4 regions of the Actinoplanes sp. NPDC023936 genome follow, and region 2 is predicted to be linked to each of the others. Evidence: riboswitches for the same ligand, from Rfam matches in the RefSeq annotation. Region 2 holds a riboswitch; each other region holds the start of a gene.
What was found. Region 2 has a riboswitch for cobalamin ahead of bluB (5,6-dimethylbenzimidazole synthase). Riboswitches for the same ligand answer to the same signal wherever they lie in the genome.
Positions count from the first base shown of each region.

Region 1: it holds a riboswitch for cobalamin, as region 2 does, so the genes downstream of both, cobN (cobaltochelatase subunit CobN) here and bluB (5,6-dimethylbenzimidazole synthase) in region 2, are expected to answer to the same signal.
Region 3: it holds a riboswitch for cobalamin, as region 2 does, so the genes downstream of both, AB0F72_RS05365 (VWA domain-containing protein) here and bluB (5,6-dimethylbenzimidazole synthase) in region 2, are expected to answer to the same signal.
Region 4: it holds a riboswitch for cobalamin, as region 2 does, so the genes downstream of both, AB0F72_RS39370 (ribonucleoside-diphosphate reductase subunit alpha) here and bluB (5,6-dimethylbenzimidazole synthase) in region 2, are expected to answer to the same signal.

Region 1 covers NZ_JBEZZR010000001.1:313,161-317,367, reverse strand. The annotation lists gene cobN (cobaltochelatase subunit CobN) at 1-2,161, opposite strand, end outside; cobalamin riboswitch at 2,197-2,320, opposite strand; gene AB0F72_RS01415 (precorrin-3B synthase) at 2,426-3,754, shown strand; gene AB0F72_RS01410 (precorrin-8X methylmutase) at 3,751-4,207, shown strand, end outside.
Region 2 covers NZ_JBEZZR010000014.1:142,617-146,823, forward strand. The annotation lists gene AB0F72_RS20390 (response regulator transcription factor) at 22-684, shown strand; gene bluB (5,6-dimethylbenzimidazole synthase) at 1,887-2,522, opposite strand; cobalamin riboswitch at 2,561-2,768, opposite strand; gene fahA (fumarylacetoacetase) at 2,780-3,949, opposite strand; gene AB0F72_RS20405 (hypothetical protein) at 3,946-4,207, opposite strand, start outside.
Region 3 covers NZ_JBEZZR010000003.1:176,605-180,811, reverse strand. The annotation lists gene AB0F72_RS05375 (ABC transporter ATP-binding protein) at 1-69, shown strand, start outside; gene AB0F72_RS05370 (ABC transporter permease) at 66-1,301, shown strand; cobalamin riboswitch at 1,456-1,581, shown strand; gene AB0F72_RS05365 (VWA domain-containing protein) at 1,639-3,828, shown strand; gene cobO (cob(I)yrinic acid a,c-diamide adenosyltransferase) at 4,188-4,207, shown strand, end outside.
Region 4 covers NZ_JBEZZR010000056.1:33,591-37,797, reverse strand. The annotation lists gene AB0F72_RS39370 (ribonucleoside-diphosphate reductase subunit alpha) at 1-2,182, opposite strand, end outside; cobalamin riboswitch at 2,297-2,512, opposite strand; gene AB0F72_RS39365 (diacylglycerol kinase family protein) at 2,553-3,476, opposite strand; gene AB0F72_RS39360 (BTAD domain-containing putative transcriptional regulator) at 3,965-4,207, shown strand, end outside.

The DNA.
Region 1 (4,207 bases), on a different contig from region 2:
GAGCCCAGCCGCGCTCCTCCATCGCCGTCACGAGAGCCCGGGCCTCGGCCTCGATCTCGTCGACACGGGTGAGCGGGGCGTCCTCGGCCAGGCCCAGCGCCTCCCGCAGACCGGGCAGCGCGGCCACCTTCCCGGCCCACATCTGCCGCGCCCGCAGCATGGCGAGCACCAGGTTGATCCGCGCCTCACCGGCCGGGGCCGCGCCGAGCACGTGCAGCCCGTCCCGGATCTGCACGTCCTTGACCTCACACAGCCATCCGTCGATGTGCATGATGAAGTCGTCGAACTCCTCGTCCCCGGGGCGCTGCGACTGCCCGAGGTCGTGGTCCATCTTCGCGGCCTGGATCAGGGTCCAGATCTGCGCCCGGATCGCCGGCAGTTTCGCCGGGTCGAGCGCGGCGATGTTCGCGTGCTCGTCGAGCAGCTGCTCCAGCCGGGCGATGTCGCCGTAGGACTCGGCGCGCGCCATCGGCGGGATCAGGTGGTCGACGAGCGTGGCGTGGGCCCGGCGCTTGGCCTGCGTGCCCTCACCGGGGTCGTTCACCAGGAACGGATAGATCAGCGGCAGGTCGCCGAGCGCCGCGTCGGTGCCGTCCGAGGCGGACATGCCGACGTTCTTGCCGGGCAGCCATTCCAGGTTGCCGTGCTTGCCGACGTGGACCACCGCGTGCGCGCCGAAGTCGTCCGCGATCCACCGGTACGCGGCCAGGTAGTGATGTGACGGCGGCAGGTCCGGGTCGTGGTAGATCGCCACCGGGTTCGCGCCGAACCCGCGCGGCGGCTGCACCATGACCACGATGTTCTCGTCGCGCAGCGCGGCGAGGACGATGTCCCCGCTGTCGACGTAGAGCTCGCCGGGCGGCGGCCCCCAGTGCTGCTCCACCGAGGTCCGGAAGTCCTCCGGCATCGTCTCGAACCACGCCTGGTACGCCTCGCCGGAGATGCGCACCGGGTTGCCGGCGAGCTGCTCCTCGGTGAGCCAGTCCGAGTCCTGCCCGCCGGCCGCGATCAACGCGTGGATCAACCCGTCGCCGTCGTAGGACCCGAAGTCCCCGATCCGGTACCCGGCGGTGGCGAGCGCGTCCAGCAGGGCCACCGTCGAGGCGGGCGTGTCCAGCCCGACCGCGTTGCCGATCCGCGAGTGCTTGGTCGGATAGGCCGACAGCATGAGGACGATCTTGCGATCGGCCGGCGGCACGTGCCGGAGCCGGGCGTGCGCCACGGCGATCCCGGCGACCCGCGAGGCCCGCTCCGGGTCCGCGACGTAGACCGACAGCCCTTCCGGGTCGATCTCCTTGAACGAGAACGGCACCGTGATGATCCGCCCGTCGAACTCCGGGATCGCCACCTGCGTCGCCGCGTCCAGCGGCGACAGCCCGTCGTCGCTCGCCTCCCACGCGGCCCGTGAGCTGGTCAGGCAGAGCCCCTGCAGGATCGGCACGTCCAGGTCGGCGAGCACGCCGACGTCCCAGGCCTCGTCGTCGCCACCGGCGCCCACGGTCGCCGGTTTGGTGCCACCGGCCGCGAGCACTGTCACCACCAGGGCGTCCGCGGTGCGCAGCTCGGCCAGCAGCTCCGGCGGCGCGGTCCGCAGCGACGCCGTGAAGATCGGCAGCGCGCGGGCGCCCTTCGCCTCGATCGCCTGGCAGAGCGTCTCGACGAACGCGGTGTTCCCGGCCATGTGATGGGCGCGATAGTAGAGAACCGCCACGGTCGCCGGCCCGCCCTCGGACGCGGCGCGCGGCAGCACACCCCACTGCGGCGCCTCGACGGCCGGCGCGAACCCGTTGCCGGTCAGCAGCACCGTGTCGGACAGGAAGTCGTGCAGCGAGGCCAGGTTCTCCGCGCCGCCCTGCGCGAGGTAGACGTGCGCGTCCGCCGCGACACCGGCCGGGACCGTGGAGAGTTTCATCAGGTCGGCGTCCGGGGCCTGCTCGCCACCGAGGACCACCACCGGGACGTCGCCGGCGAGCAGGGCGTCGAGGCCCTCCTCCCAGGCGCGGCGGCCACCGAGGATGCGGACGACGACCAGGTCGACGCCGTCGAGCAGGGCGGGAAGATCGGAGACCGAGGTCCGGGCCGGGTTGCCCAGCCGCCAGGCCGAGCCGCTGGCCCGGGCGCTGAGCAGGTCGGTGTCGGACGTGGACAGCAGCAGAAACACGCGTTGCGCTCCCCCTCGGGGTCCGCGCCCCGGAGTAGTTGGGATCACGGCGAACGGAGTTCCTGACTCCCGGGCTGGGAACCCGGTCACAGTGGCGGGACCGTGCCGGACTCGCACCGGCTTCCTCCGCGGCTTCGCCGCTCGTAGACCTCCCACCTTTCCGAACGCTCCCGCCCGCCGTCAAGGTGGGGTGACATCACCGATACAGCCGGGTGGCGACCCGAGGATGTGGTCCTGTCGGTGGCCGCCCGTAGTATCCGGGCCGTGACACCCCTCCGGCAGTCCGACACCGACGCCTGCCCCGGCGCCCTGCGGTTGCACGCCGCGGCCGACGGGTTGCTGGCGCGTGTCCGTCTGCCCGCGGGCGTGCTGAGCGGCGCGCAGCTGCGTGTTCTGCGCGAGCTGACCGAGCAGTTCGGCGACGGTTTCCTGGAGCTGACCTCCCGAGCGAACCTCCAGGTCAGAGGCGTGCGAGCAGAGGACGCGGAGACCTTGGCGGCCCGCTTGCGCGCCGCCGGCCTCCTGCCGTCGGCAACCCACGATGCGGTACGGAACATCGCGGCGCCCCCACTGGCCGGACCGGCGCTTCGCGCTCTGACATCCCAGCTGGACACCGCCCTCCTCGGCGACCCCGCCCTGTCCCGCCTCCCCGGCAAGTTCCTGTTCGCCATCGGCCACGTCCCCCTGGCCGCCGACGTCGCCGCAGTCCCCGCCAGGCCTGCGCCGGGTGGTGTGCCCGAGCGGTTCGCTATCCGGCTCGGCGGCCACGACGCGGGCATCCGCGTGGACGGCGAGACGGTGGTCCCCACGATGCTGGCGGCGGCACACGCCTTCCTCGCCGAGCGGGAGGCCCAGCGCAGCGGCGGCCCGGCAGCCTGGCGACTGCGCGAGCTCACCGACGGCCCGTCCCGAGTAGCCGCCCGTGTCCGCGCCGCCCTCGGCCCGACCACCGCGGACACGGAACCGATCGGCCCGGTCGAGGCGCTCGAGCCCGGTGATCTGCTGGGTGTGCTGGACCAGCCCGGCTCCCCGCTCGTCGCGGTGGGCGCCCTGGTCCCGCTGGGGCGGCTCGGTGGCGTACCCATGCGGGTCTTGGAGAAAGCGACCCGGCTCGTCATCACACCGTGGCGGGGCGTCCTGGTCACCGACCTCCCGCGCGCCGACGCGGCACAGTGGGCGGACCAGCTGATCGATTCCGGTCTCGCTCTGGCGGCGGACTCTCCGTGGGTGGGCGTGACCGCGTGCGCCGGCCGCCCCGGCTGCGCGAAATCCCTCGCCGATGTCCGTGCCGACGCCACGAGAGCCGCGCGTTTCGTCGACGGCCTCCCGGTTCACTGGGTGGGCTGCGCGCGGGCGTGCGGCAGCCCCGCGGGCCGGCACGTCCAGGTCCAGGCCACCCCCACCGGTTACCAGGTGTCCCGCCCGAACAGCGGCGCCACGACCGGCGCGAACACCGGTACCGACGCCGAGACCGACACCGTGACCGACACCATGATCAACCCCGACACCGTCGACCCCGACACCGTCGACCCCGACACCGATGACCCCAGCCGTGATCTAGGAGCTGTTGTGGCGACAGCGAGGAGGCCCTGATGGAGTACGTGCGCGACGGCGCGGAGATCTACAAGCGGTCGTTCGCCACGATCCGCGCCGAGGCGGACCTGACCGGCCTGCCGTCCGATGTGGCCCGCGTCGTGGTGCGGATGATCCACGCCTGCGGGATGGTGGACCTGGTCCAGGACGTGCGGTTCAGTCCCGGTGTGGCCACCGCCGCGAGGAAGGCGCTGCTCAGCGGCGCCCCGATCCTCTGCGACGCGGAGATGGTCGCCTCCGGCGTGACCCGCTCCCGGCTGCCCGCCGCCAACGACGTGATCTGCACCCTGCGGGACCCGGCCGTCCCGGAGATCGCGGCCCGGATCGGCAACACCCGCAGCGCCGCCGCCATGGATCTCTGGGGCGACCGGCTGGACGGCGCCGTGGTGGCGATCGGCAACGCGCCGACCGCGCTGTTCCGCCTGCTCGAGATGATCGAGGCGGGAGCGCCCC
Region 2 (4,207 bases):
CCGGCAGCGCGCGTCGTTACGATGGCCGCCATGACTCCGCCGGTGCGCGTGCTCGTGGTGGACGACGACGCCCTCGTGCGCGCCGGGCTGACCATGATGCTCGACGGCGCGCCCGGCCTCGCCGTCGTCGGTGAGGCCGACGACGGCGACAAGGTGCCCGCCGCCACCGACGCCCACCACCCCGACGTGGTCCTGATGGACCTCCGGATGCCCCGCGTCGACGGCATCACCGCGACCCGGCGGCTGCGGGCCCGGCCCCGGCCGCCCGAGGTCATCGTGCTGACCACGTTCGACACCGACGAGAACATCCTGCACGCGCTGCGCGCCGGGGCCAGTGGCTTCCTGCTGAAGGACACGCCGCCCGCCCGGATCGCCGAGGCCATCCGCCAGGTGGCGGCCGGCGAGCCGATCCTGTCCCCGCGGATCACCCGGCGGCTGATGGACCGGGTGGCCGTGCAGGCCGGGGCCTATGCGCGGGCCACCGGGGTGCTGGCCGGGCTCAGCCCCCGGGAGCGGGACGTGGTGGTGGCGATCGGGCAGGGCCGGAGCAACGCGGAGATCGGCGCGGAGCTGGACATGACGCTGGCGACCGTGAAGACGCATGTGTCGCACGTGCTCACGAAGCTGGGGCTGGACAACAGGACGCAGATCGCGCTGCTCGCCCACGACGCGGGGCTGGTCTGAGGGGTCGCGGTCGGGGTTGGCGTCTCGCGGTCGTCGGCGTGTCGGGGTCCAATCGTGGATCGGTGAGGCGGGCTGGCGCGCAGTGCTCTCGGAACAGGCATCCGGCAGCACTGGTGACCAGCTCGTGTGGCCCGGCTGGCCGTCGGTGTTCTCGCCGGCCCGGCGGGACAGCACCGAGCGCCAGCCGGACCGCGCGCTTCCACGATCCACCAGCCGAGGACAGCACTGACGACCAGCTGGACCAGCTGGTCGTCAGGGCGCTCGGCCGCGGCAATGGTCCCGAGGCACGCATCACCGTTGCGGGGCCAGCCGAAAATCAGGGCCAGACCGCCCGTCAGCACGAACCGTTGTCACCCAGCGTGCCGACATCCGCGGTCAACGTCGCGCTGCGCGGAAACCCGCGGACGCCCCAGGCCCCACAGGGTGACGAAAACCCCCAGCGCTCCACGGTCGGCGGCGACCGACCGTGACGCGCGACCGCATCGGCCGGTGAGCCGTAGCCCGGGCATGTTTCTCGGGCCGGGAACGTGCGTTGGCTACGGCCCGGGTCGGTGAGCCGTAGTTCAGGCAGGTTTGTCGGGCCGGGAGCTCACAGCTACGGCTCGGGGCGGTCAGCCGTAGCTCAGGCAGGTTCTTGGGGCGGCGGGTCAGCACTGGTGGCCAGCTCGTCTTGCTCGGCTGGCTGTCAGCGTTCTCGCGGACCGTGTGGACAGCATCGAGCGCCAGCCGGACCGCCCCATCCCACGATCCCCCGAGGACAGCAACGATGACCAGCTGGACCGGCTGGTCCAGCTGGCCGTCAGTGCTCCCGGGCCCCGGCCCTGTTGTCGAAGCGCGGCGTCGCCGCTTGGGCGAGCCGAAGACCCGGGCCGCTCCGCGCGGACCCTTGTCACCCTGCGTGCCGGCATCCGTGGTAAACGCCGCGCTTTCCGGAAACCCGCAGACGCCCCGCGCCCCACAGAATCCCGCGAACCCGCAGCGGTTCACCGTCGCCGGCCACCCACCGTGACACGCAACGCAAGCGGCACACCGCCGGGCGGCCGGTTCCCGGTCGCGAACCCCGGCGGACCACAGCGGGGTCAGCACTGACGACCAGCCGGACCGGCTGGCAGAGCGGGCGGGGCGGGGCGGGGGCGGGCGGAGCGGACGGGGGCGGAGGTCAGCCCACGGGCGGGGGCGGGCGGAGCGGGCGGTAGCGGAGGTCAGCCCACGGGCGGGGACCACCTGTTCTCGTGGACCGCTGACTGCCACGGGGTTCGGTGGCGCCAGCCGTGGCGTTCCAGGTCGGGGGTGTGTTCCAGGTGGGTGACCGGGCCCAGGCAGAGCCAGGCGACCGGGCGGATGGTCGCCGGGATGCCGAGCAGGTCCTGGACGAACGGCTCGCGGTAGAAGGAGACCCAGCCGACGCCCAGGTTCTCGGCGGTGGCGGCCAGCCAGAGGTTCTGGATCGCCAGGCAGACCGAATACAGCCCGGCGTCGGCGATGGCGTGCCGGCCGAGGACCGCCGGGCTGCCCCGGTCCGGGTCGTAGGTGACGACCACGGAGAGGGTGGACTCCCGTACCCCCTCAATTTTGATCTTGGAAAATGTCGCGGCGGCACCCGGGTCGAGGGTGGACGCGAACGTCGCGCGCTCCTGCTGGACGTGATCGTGGAAGGCGGCGCGGGTCGTCTCGTCGCTGACCAGGATGAAGTCCCAGGGCTGGGAGAGGCCGACGCTGGGCGCGGCGTGGGCGGCCGCCAGTACGCGATCGAGGACGGCCGGCGGGATCGGGGCGCCGGTGAACTGGCCGCGGACGTCCCGGCGGCGGTGGATGACGTCGTACAGCTGACTGGACATGGGCAGGCTCCCGCTGCGGTTCGGCCCGGACGGACGGCCCGGGCGACAGTCGGCGAGGCCGGTCTTCGGACTCCCGGATCGTCACCTCACCGCCCGCCTTCCCAGCCGAAGCGGCCAGTGGCTGCGCTCGCGCGCGTGGGCGGCGGCTCCCCGGTCACCGCGGCGGGCCCGTGCCGGAATTCCACCGGCTTCCCAGATTCTCCCCGGCCTTCAGGGGGCCGGGGCACCTCGCATCAAAGTTCGTGCCGTGTCACACCCTAGACGATGCGGCCACGGACCTCGCCGAGGCTGATCGTGGAGCCGCCCGGGCCCGGCGCGACAGCGCTGATCACCACCTCGTCGCCGTCCGCCAGGAACGCCCGGGTCGAGCCGTCCGGCAGCGTCAGGGGCTGCTGACCGTTCCAGGACAGTTCGATCAGCGAACCCGGTGAGCCGCCGCTGATCGTTCCGGACGCGTAGAGGTCGCCGGTGCGCAGGGAGGCGCCGTTGACGGTCAGGTGCGCGAGCATCTGTGCGCCAGTCCAGTACATGTCGGCGGCGCGCGGCTCGGAGATCACGTGACCGTTCAGGGTCACCGTGAGCCGCACGTCCAGGCCCCACGCCGGCGTCTTCTCGTCGTCGAGGTAGGGCTGCAGCGGCACGGTTCGCTCCGGCGGCGCCACGCGGGCATGGTCGAGAGCGGACAGCGGGACGATCCACGGGCTGATCGAGGTGGCGAAGCTCTTGCCCAGGAACGGGCCGAGCGGAACGTACTCGAAGGCCTGGATGTCCCGCGCCGACCAGTCGTTGACCAGGCAGACCCCGAAGACGTGCTCCTCGAACGCGCCGAGCTCGACCGGCTTGCCGAGCGCGGACCCGACGCCGACGACGAAGCCCAGTTCGGCCTCGATGTCCAGCCGTTGCGAAGCGCCGAAGACCGGGCCGGCCGGACTGGTCCGCTGGCCGCTCGGCCGCACGATGTCGGTTCCGGACACGACGACGGTTCCGGCACGGCCGTGATAGCCGATCGGGAGGTGTTTCCAGTTCGCGGTGAGCGGCTCCTGGCCGGGGCGCAGGATCCGCCCGAGGTTGGTGGCGTGCTGCTCGGAGGCGTAGAAGTCGACGTAGTCGGCCACCGTGAACGGCAGGTGCAGCGTCGCGTCGCGGGCCGGCACGAGATGCGGCTGGAGCAGATCGCGATAGATCTCGTCGGTGACCCAGGTGGTCAGCTGTGCTCGCAGGTCGGCCCAGACCCGCGGGCCGGCGGCCAGCAGGGCGTCCAGGGACGGCCCGGCGACCGCGCCCGCCAGCTGCGGGGCGAGCCGCCGGACGGCCGCCGGGAGATCGATGATCTGGTCGCCGATCGCGACGCCGGACCGGGGATGCGCGTCGGCCGCCGTGCTGAACACGCCGTAGGGCAGAGTGGCCGGGCTGCCGAGCGGGCTCACAGGATTCCCTCCGGGAGAAGTCCGAGCTGCAGCAGGCCGTCGACAGGCTCGCTGATGCTGCAGGTGCCGAAACTGACGAACTGCCGCCGCACCTCGCGCGCCAGCCCGTCATCGATGGTGGTGATCGCCGCGGCGACCCGGTGGCCGTCCTGGTCGGCGAGCGCGGCCGCGATCTCGCCGGCACCGCCACCCTGCACGGCGTGCGCGGTCGCGACCAGCACGTTGAGGAACCCGTGATGCTCGAAACCGGTCAGCGGG
Region 3 (4,207 bases), on a different contig from region 2:
CGGGCGCGGCGCGTGGTCCGGATCGTCGACGGCCGGATGGACGAGCTGCCGGCCGGAGCGGTGCGGTGAGGCTCCGCCGGCGCCGGGCCATTCCGGAACGATCCGTCTTCCGTCTCCCCGACCTGATCGCCGAGGCGGTCGCCGGCATCCTGCAACGGCCGGCCCGCTCCGTGCTCACCACCCTCGGCACGGTTCTCGGGGTGGGCGCCTTCGTCGCCGTCCTGGGCCTGACCTCGACCGCCACCGGCCAGATCGGCAAGCACTTCGACGCGCTCGCCGAGACCACCGTGACGGTGACCGACGCGGGGGAGAGCGGCGTCAGCTTCCCCGCCGACGCCGACCAGCGGATCAACCGGCTCAACGGGGTGGTGGCGTCCGGCGTCTACTGGAACGTGCCGCTGCGCCGCCCGGTGATCGGCTCGGCGCCCGACGTGCGGGCCGAGTCGCGGGGCAACGCCGCGGACCTTCCGGTGTACGCGGCGTCGGCCGGCGCACTCGCCGCGGCCAAGCCCGCCGTGCGTACCGGCCGGCTGTTCGACGCCTTCCACGACAAGCGCGGCGAACACGTCGTGGTGCTCGGCCCGGCCGCCGCCGGCCGGCTCAACATCCACCAGCTCAGCGGCCGTCCCGCGGTCTTCATCGACGGCCGCCCGTTCACCGTCGTCGGCATCATCTCGGACACCGAGCGCCTGCCCGAGCTGCTCCTCGGCATCGTGCTGCCTCGGGCCACCGCCGAGGATCTCTATCCGGCGCCCGACCCGGCCGTGAACCCGGCCAAGATGGTGATCGAGACGCGTCTCGGCGCGGCCCAACTGATCGCCCGGCAGGCGCCGGTCGCGCTGCGCCCGGACGGCGCCGGCCTGCTCCGGGCCGTGCCGCCGCCCGACCCGCGCAGCCTGCGCGACGATGTCGACACCGAACTGTCCGGGTTGTTCCTCGCGCTCGCCGGGATCTGCCTGGTGATCGGTGCGGTGAGCATCACCAACACCACCCTGGTCGCGGTGATGGAACGGGTCGGCGAGATCGGCCTGCGCCGGGCACTGGGTGCGCGGCCCCGGCACGTGGCCGGTCAGTTCCTCACCGAGTCGACAGTGCTGGGCGCGCTCGGCGGGCTGACCGGCACGGCGCTGGGAGTGGGCGTGGTCCTCGCGGTGGCGCTCGCGCGGGAGTGGACGGTCATCCTGGACCCGGCCACCGTGCTGCCCGCCCCGGTGATCGGCGCGCTGACCGGGATGCTGGCCGGGCTCTACCCGGCGCTGCGGGCCGCCCGCACCGAACCCTCCGAGGCGCTGCGCCGCTAGCGCCGCCCGCACCGAGCCGTTCCGGACGCGGCGCCGATTGAGCTGTCGGACGCGGCGCGGGGAGGCCCGGGAGGCGCCGGAGCGACCGTCGTCACCGGTGCTCGCGTTGACGCGTACCCCGCCGGTGAGAAAGAGTGACCGGCGAGCGGTAGCGGAGGAACCCGGTGCGAGTCCGGGACGGTCCCGCCACTGTGACCGGGGAGCGACCCGCACGTCCAGCCACGGCTTCGCCATGAGGCCGGAAGGCGCGGTGATCGCCGATCCGGGAGTCAGGAGACTCCGGCCGCTCGTTCGTGACTGACGTGCGGGCGTGGACACCCGCGCAGAAGGGACCCTCGTGACAACTCCCTACCCGTTCACGGCCGTCGTCGGCCTCGATGATCTGCGCCTGGCGCTGCTGCTGACAGCGGTCTCCCCGGCGGTTGGCGGTGTGCTGGTGCGCGGCGAGAAGGGCACCGCGAAAAGCACCGTCGTGCGTGCGCTGGCCGGTCTGCTGCCGGGCATCGAGACGGTACGCGGCTGCCGGTTCGCGTGTGACCCGGACGCCCCGGATCCGGGCTGCCCGGACGGCCCGCACCCGATCGGTGGCCCCGCCGACGCCCGCCCGGCCAGCCTGGTCGAGTTGCCGGTCGGCGCCACCGAGGACCGAGTGGTGGGCACGCTGGACCTGCAGCGGGCGCTCAGCGACGGCGTGAAGGCGTACGAGCCGGGTCTGCTCGCCGCCGCGCACCGGGGCGTGCTCTACGTCGACGAGGTGAACCTGCTCCCCGACCACCTGGTCGACCTGCTGCTGGACGCCGCCGCGATGGGCCGTGCGCACGTCGAGCGTGACGGTGTGTCGGTGAAGCACGCGGCACGTTTCCTGCTGGTCGGCACGATGAACCCGGAGGAGGGCGAGCCGCGCCCGCAGCTGGTGGACCGGTTCGGCCTGGTCGTCACGGTGGCGGCGCCCCGCGACGCGGTGCAGCGGGCCGAGGTGGTGCGCCGGCGGCTGGCCTACGAGGCGGACCCGGATGGGTTCGCCGCCCGGTTCGCCGAGGCCGAGCGCGAGGTCGCCGCCCGGATCGCCGCCGCCCGCGCGCAACTGCCCAGCGTCCGGCTGCCCGACACGGAGCTGGACCGGATCGCCCGGGTCTGTCTCGCCTACGGCGTGGACGGCATGCGCGCCGACATCGTGGTGGCCCGCAGCGCTGTCGCCCTGGCCGCCTGGCACGGCCGCGACCGGGTGACCGCCGACGACGTCCGCGACGCGGCCCGGCTGGCCCTGCCGCACCGGCGGCGGACCGACCCGCTCGATCCGCCCGGCACCGACGAGGAGAAGCTCGAGCAGGCCCTCGCCGAGGCCGAGCGCCAGGCGGCCGAGCAGGACCCCGGGCCAGCTGATCACGACGGTGACGATTCGGACGGTGACGACCCGGACGGCGACGGCCCGCCCGAGGGCGGCGGGGGTGGCGCACCGCAGGGCCCGCGTGACGGCGGCGGTCCCGGGAGCCCGGCCGGCGACGACCCGGGCGGCCCAGGGGACAACGGCGCCGGGCAGCAGGCGGCGAACGACGCGGGATCCGGCTCCGGGCCGGCGGCGGACCCCGCGGGGCAGGCCGCGGACGGCTCCGGGCAACCGGGGGAGACCGGCGCCGAACAGGCCGGCAAACCCGGTGTGGCGGCCAGTGCCGGGCCGGCCTATCGCACCAGGACACTGCGCATCTCGGCCCGTGGCGAGGGGGGCCACGCCGGACGGCGCTCCCCGGCCTACGCCCGGCGCGGCCGGGTCGTCGGCAGCCGGGCTCCGGTCGGCAAGCTCGCGGGCGCGCCGCACCTGCCGGCGACGCTGCGTGCCGCGCTGGACCGGACGGGCGCGGAGGCCGCGCTCCGCCCATCCTCCGATATTTCGGAAATATCCGGAATGTTGCGGCGGCGGGTTCGCGTGGCACCACGAGATCTGCGGGAATCGGTGCATGTGGGGCGGGAGGCCAACCTCGTGCTCTTCGTCGTGGACGCGTCCGGATCGATGGCGGCCCGGAAGCGGATGACACTGGTCAAGACGGCGGTGCTGTCGCTGCTGCGGGACGCCTACCAGCGGCGGGACCGGATCGGGATGATCACGTTCCGGGGTGCGGACGCCGAGGTGGTGTTGCCGCCGACGTCCAGTCATGAGGTCGGCGTGATGCGGCTGGCGGCGCTGCGGACCGGTGGGCGGACCCCGATCGCGGCCGGGCTGCGCGCCGCGGCGGCGACCATCGCCACCGAGCGGCGGCGTGACCCGCGCCGGCGGCCGTTGCTGGTGCTGGTCACGGACGGGCGGGCCACCAGCGGCCCGGACCCGCTGCGGCTCGCGCCGGCGCTGAACGGGGTGGCGACGGTGGTCGTCGACTGCGAGTCCGGTCCGATCCGGCTCGGTCTGGCCGGGCGGCTCGCCGCCGCGCTGAAGGCCGAGCTGATGCCGCTCGAGCGGTTGCAGGCATCGGTCCTGCCGGGCCCCGGAGCGGCGCCCGCTCCGGCGGACCGCGCCTACCGCCGGGCGGCCTGAACCCCACAGCGTGTGGAGTTGGGGCGCGTTCCGCACCCGAACTCAACACGCAGGCGGGGGAGCGGGACTGCGTGTGGAGTTGGGGCGCGTTCCGCACCCGAGTTCAACACGCAGGCGGGGGGCGGGACTGCGTGTGGAGTTGGGGCGCGTTCCGCACCCGAACTCAACACGCGGGCGGGGGGCGGGACTGCGTGTGGAGTTGGGGCGCGTTCCGCACCCGAACTCAACACGCGGGGGTGGGAGCGGGACCACTGACGGTGGGTGAGGGGAGCGAGCCGGCCCGCGCCGGGTCGCTGGGTTCTCGGTGACGGCTCGGGTTGGCGGGACGGCGTCACCCGTACAAGGAAAAGGGTGGGAAAATGCCTCAAGGGAAAGTCGC
Region 4 (4,207 bases), on a different contig from region 2:
CGTACAGGTACATCGACGAGACCTTGCCGATGGTGGGCGCGGCCATGAAGAGGTTCAGCGACTGGGACTGGTCGATGTACGGCGCCCGGGCCGCGGCCAGGTCGATCAGCGCGCGTTGCGGCAGTTCCCACGCGGTGCGGAACAGTTCCCGCACGTCGGCGGGGAGCTCGGCGATGCCCTGCACCGAGCCTTCGGCGCGTTTGATCGCCTCTCGAATCGGGCCGGTCCACAGATTGCGGGACTTCAATTCCCGTACCAGATAGGTGTTGATCTGAAGGAATTCGCCCGACATCGTCTCGCGCTTGAAGAGGTTGCTGACCTGCGGTTCGATGCACTCGTAGCAGCCCGCGATCGAGGCGATGGTCGCGGTCGGAGCGATCGCGATCAGTAGCGAGTTCCGCAGACCGTGCTCGGCGATCCGCTCCTTCACGGCGGTCCAGCGCGACGTCTGCGACACCGTGGCGCCCCACAGATCCGGGTGCAGATCGCCCTTGGCCGCGCGGGTCTCCGGGTACGCGGGATGCGGGCCGAATCGCTCCGCGAGAGCGGCCGACGATTCCAGCGCGGTCAGGAAGATCTCCTCCTGCACGCGTGTCGACAATTCCCGCGCCTCGGCCGAGTCGAACGGCAGCCGCAGCGTGAAGAACGCGTCCTGCAATCCCATCAGGCCCAGCCCGACCGGCCGCCAGCGCGGATTCGACGCGGCGGCCTGCTGCGCCGGGTAATAGTTGATGTCGATGACCCGGTCCAGGAAGACCACGGCCGTCCGCACCGTTTCCCGCAGCTTCTCCCAGTCCACCCCGTCCGCTGTGACGTGCGCGCCCAGATTGACCGAGCCGAGATTGCAGACCGCTGTCTCGTCGTCGTTGTTCACCTCGAGGATCTCGGTGCACAGGTTGGACAGGTGAATGACGTTGCCCGGCGCGCCGGTCTGATTGGACAGCCGGTTGGACGGATCCTTGAACGTCATCCAGCCGTTTCCGGTCTGCGCCAGGGTGCGCATCATCCGCCCGTACAGATCGCGGGCCTTGACGGTTTTGACGGCGTTCTTCTCGGCCGCCTGGTAGGCCTCGGTGAACTCGTCGCCGAACAGGTCCGGCAGCATCGGCGCGTCCGAGGGGTCGATCAGCGACCAGTCCTCGTCGGCCTCGACGCGGCGCATGAATTCGTCCGGGATCCAGTTCGCCAGGTTCAGATTGTGGGTGCGCCGGGACTCCTCGCCGGTGTTGTCCCGCAATTCCAGGAATTCCTCGATGTCCGGGTGCCACGGCTCCAGATAGACGCAGGCCGCGCCCTTGCGCCGGCCGCCCTGATTGACCGCCGCGACGCCCGCGTCGAGCGTCTTCAGGAACGGGACGATACCGTTCGACTTGCCGTTCGTGCCCCGGATGAGCGCGCCGCGGCCACGGACCCGCGACCAGGAGATGCCGATGCCGCCGGAGAACTTGGAGAGTTTCGCGACCTGGTGGTACCGCTCGTAGATCGAGTCCAGCTCGTCCTTCGGCGAGTCGACGAGGAAGCAGCTCGACATCTGAGTGTGCCGGGTGCCCGAGTTGAACAGCGTCGGTGAGCTGGGAAGATAGGCGAGGCTGGACATCAGGCGGTAGAAACCGATCGCCTCGTCGGCGGTCTGCGAGAGGCCGCAGGCGACGCGGAGCAGCCAGTGCTGCGGTGTCTCGATGACCGTCCGCTTGGTGGGGTGCCGCAGCAGGTAACGGTCGGCCACGGTGCGCAGCCCGAAATACTCGAAGCGCAGGTTGTTCGCGTCATCGATCGCCCGGTCGAGGTTTGTCGCATTGTCCGCGACGAATGTCGCTGTCTCGTCGCTGATCAGACCCTGCTGGTGCCCCAGCCTGATCGATTCGCTGAAGCTGGTGACGCCTTCCTCGCCGACCTCCTGCTCGACGAACGCGGCGAGCAGCCGGGCGGCGAGCCGGGAGTACTGCGGCTCCTCGCTGATCAGTTCGGCGGCCGTCTGGATCGACAGCTTGTCCAGCTCAGCGGTGGTGGCGCCGTCGTAGAGCCCGCTGATGGTCTTGGTGGCGACCCGCAGCGGGTCGACCTCGTCCAGGTCGGCGACCCAGCGCTCGACCGCCTTGACGATCTTGTTGACGTCGACCGGCTCGGTCTCGCCGTTGCGCTTGCGGACCTGCATCGTGTGCCGTCGTTGCTCGGTGTGCATTGCTCTCTCCTCGCGAGCCCATGGTCTCGGGGCACGGGGAGACGCCACCGGGCACGCGTGGCGGCCGGCTTTCGGCGTCGGTCGTCCCACGCGACCTTCGACCGCCGCACGCCAGGTGGCATGCGGCGCGCTGGCAGGTCTTCGGACTCGCGGGCGTGATCCTTTTCAAGATCGCCTAATGGCCGTCGCTTCCCAGACCTCGCGGTCCAGTGCTTCGTTGACGGCGGTCGTTCCCACTAACCGCTGCGGGGCAGTTCCGGACTTCCACCGGATTCCCTCTTGCCTCGGCGTCCGCTCGCGCGGGGCCGAACCAGCTGCGGGAGACACCATATCTGGGCGGGCGTTCGTTCGCGCAACCCAACATGCTGTGTCAGTGATCTTCAGTACCCGGAGGCGCCATGATCCGCAGCGCGTTCGCATCGAGGGCGATCCGCAGCGGCGTCTGCCCGCAGGGCTCACCGTCCACCTCGACCGCCGCCGGCCGATCCGTCTCCAGCCACAGCTCGCCGACCGCGAGAAAAGGACGTTCATGGAGGGTACGGCGGTGGCCCGTCAACGCGTTGCGGGCCGTCTCGCGCAGCAGCTCACGGCGGGTCGCGCCGCCCACCGGGTAGGCCACCAGCAGCCGGTCGTCGGCGTGCGCGTCAGCGGTGATCGGCCGGCCGGCGTGGAAACCACCGTTCGCCACGTACACCTGGTGGGTGGCGAAGACGATCTCCCGCCCGCCGGCGCGAACCGTCGCCCGCAGTGGTCTGTGCTTTCTCAACAGGCCCAGCGCGGTGATCGGGTACGCGAACCGCCCGATCGCCCTCTTGAGCCGGCTCGGCGCGTTGATCATCACCTCGGCGGAGAGGCCGACGCCGACATGATTGGTGAACGGCATGTCACCGGCGATCCCGAGGTCCACATCGATCACCGCGCCCTCGGTCATCGTCGCGACGGCCGTGTCCAGGTCCGGCGGGATGCCGACGGTCCGCGCGAAGTTGTTGGTGGTGCCGAGCGGCAGCAGCCCGAGCGCCATGTCCCGGTGCGCCAGCATCCGCCCCGCCGTGCTGATCGTCCCGTCGCCGCCACCGGCCACGAGCAGGTCCGGGCCGAGGTCGATCGCCTGCTGAAGGCTCCGCTCCAGATCGCCCTCGACGCCGTAGGATCCGAGCAGCTTGAACCCGGCCGCCTGCAGCCGGGCGTGCGCGTCATCGTAGAACTGCCGCCCCCGCCGCGACCGCGCGTTGACCACGAGCGCGGCGCGCCGCTCGCTCCGGATGTCGTCGGTCAGCTGCTGCTTCGTCCGCACCGCCCGACCCTATCCGGCGCCCGTCCCGGAAGCGTCGCGGGTGACCTTGGACAGTCCCCAGGCCGCGATCGTTGCCGCTGCCGTCGCCGTGCCCGTTGCCGTGGCCATGGCCGTTGCCGTGCCCGTTGCCGTGGCCGTGCCCGTGGCCGTGGCCGTCGCTGCGCTGCGCTGCCGCCGAGCCGTAGCGCAGGCAGGTCATCAAGGCCGGTGACCTGATTGAGCTACGGCCGGGTGGTGCGAGCCGTAGTTGAGCGTGGCTATTCGGGTGTGGTGGCCTGCGCCAGCTACGGCTGGGTGGTTCGAGCCGTAGGTGAGCGCGGTTATCCGGTGTGATGACCTGCGCCAGCTACGGCCCGGTCTTGCTTTCAGCCGGCGCGCTCCGGGCCGGCTGGTCCGGCTGGTCCGGCTGGTCCGGCTGGTGCACAGTGCTGTGTCGGGGAGCGGATAACTACTGGTCATCGGTGGTGACGGCCGGGGAGAATGGCCCGGTGGGGATCCGGGTGGGGGTGCTGGGACCGGTCGAGTTGACCCGTGACGGTGTCCCAATCCCGCTCACCGGAATGCCGCAGCGCGTCCTGCTCGCCCGTCTCGCGCTCGCCGGCGGCCGCCCGGTTTCGGTCGCCGAGCTGATCGACGCGCTCTGGGAGGGTGAGCCGCCGGACAACGCGCTCGGCAATCTGCACAGCTATGTGTCCCGGCTCCGGCGGCACACCGGTGGTGACGTGATCCGC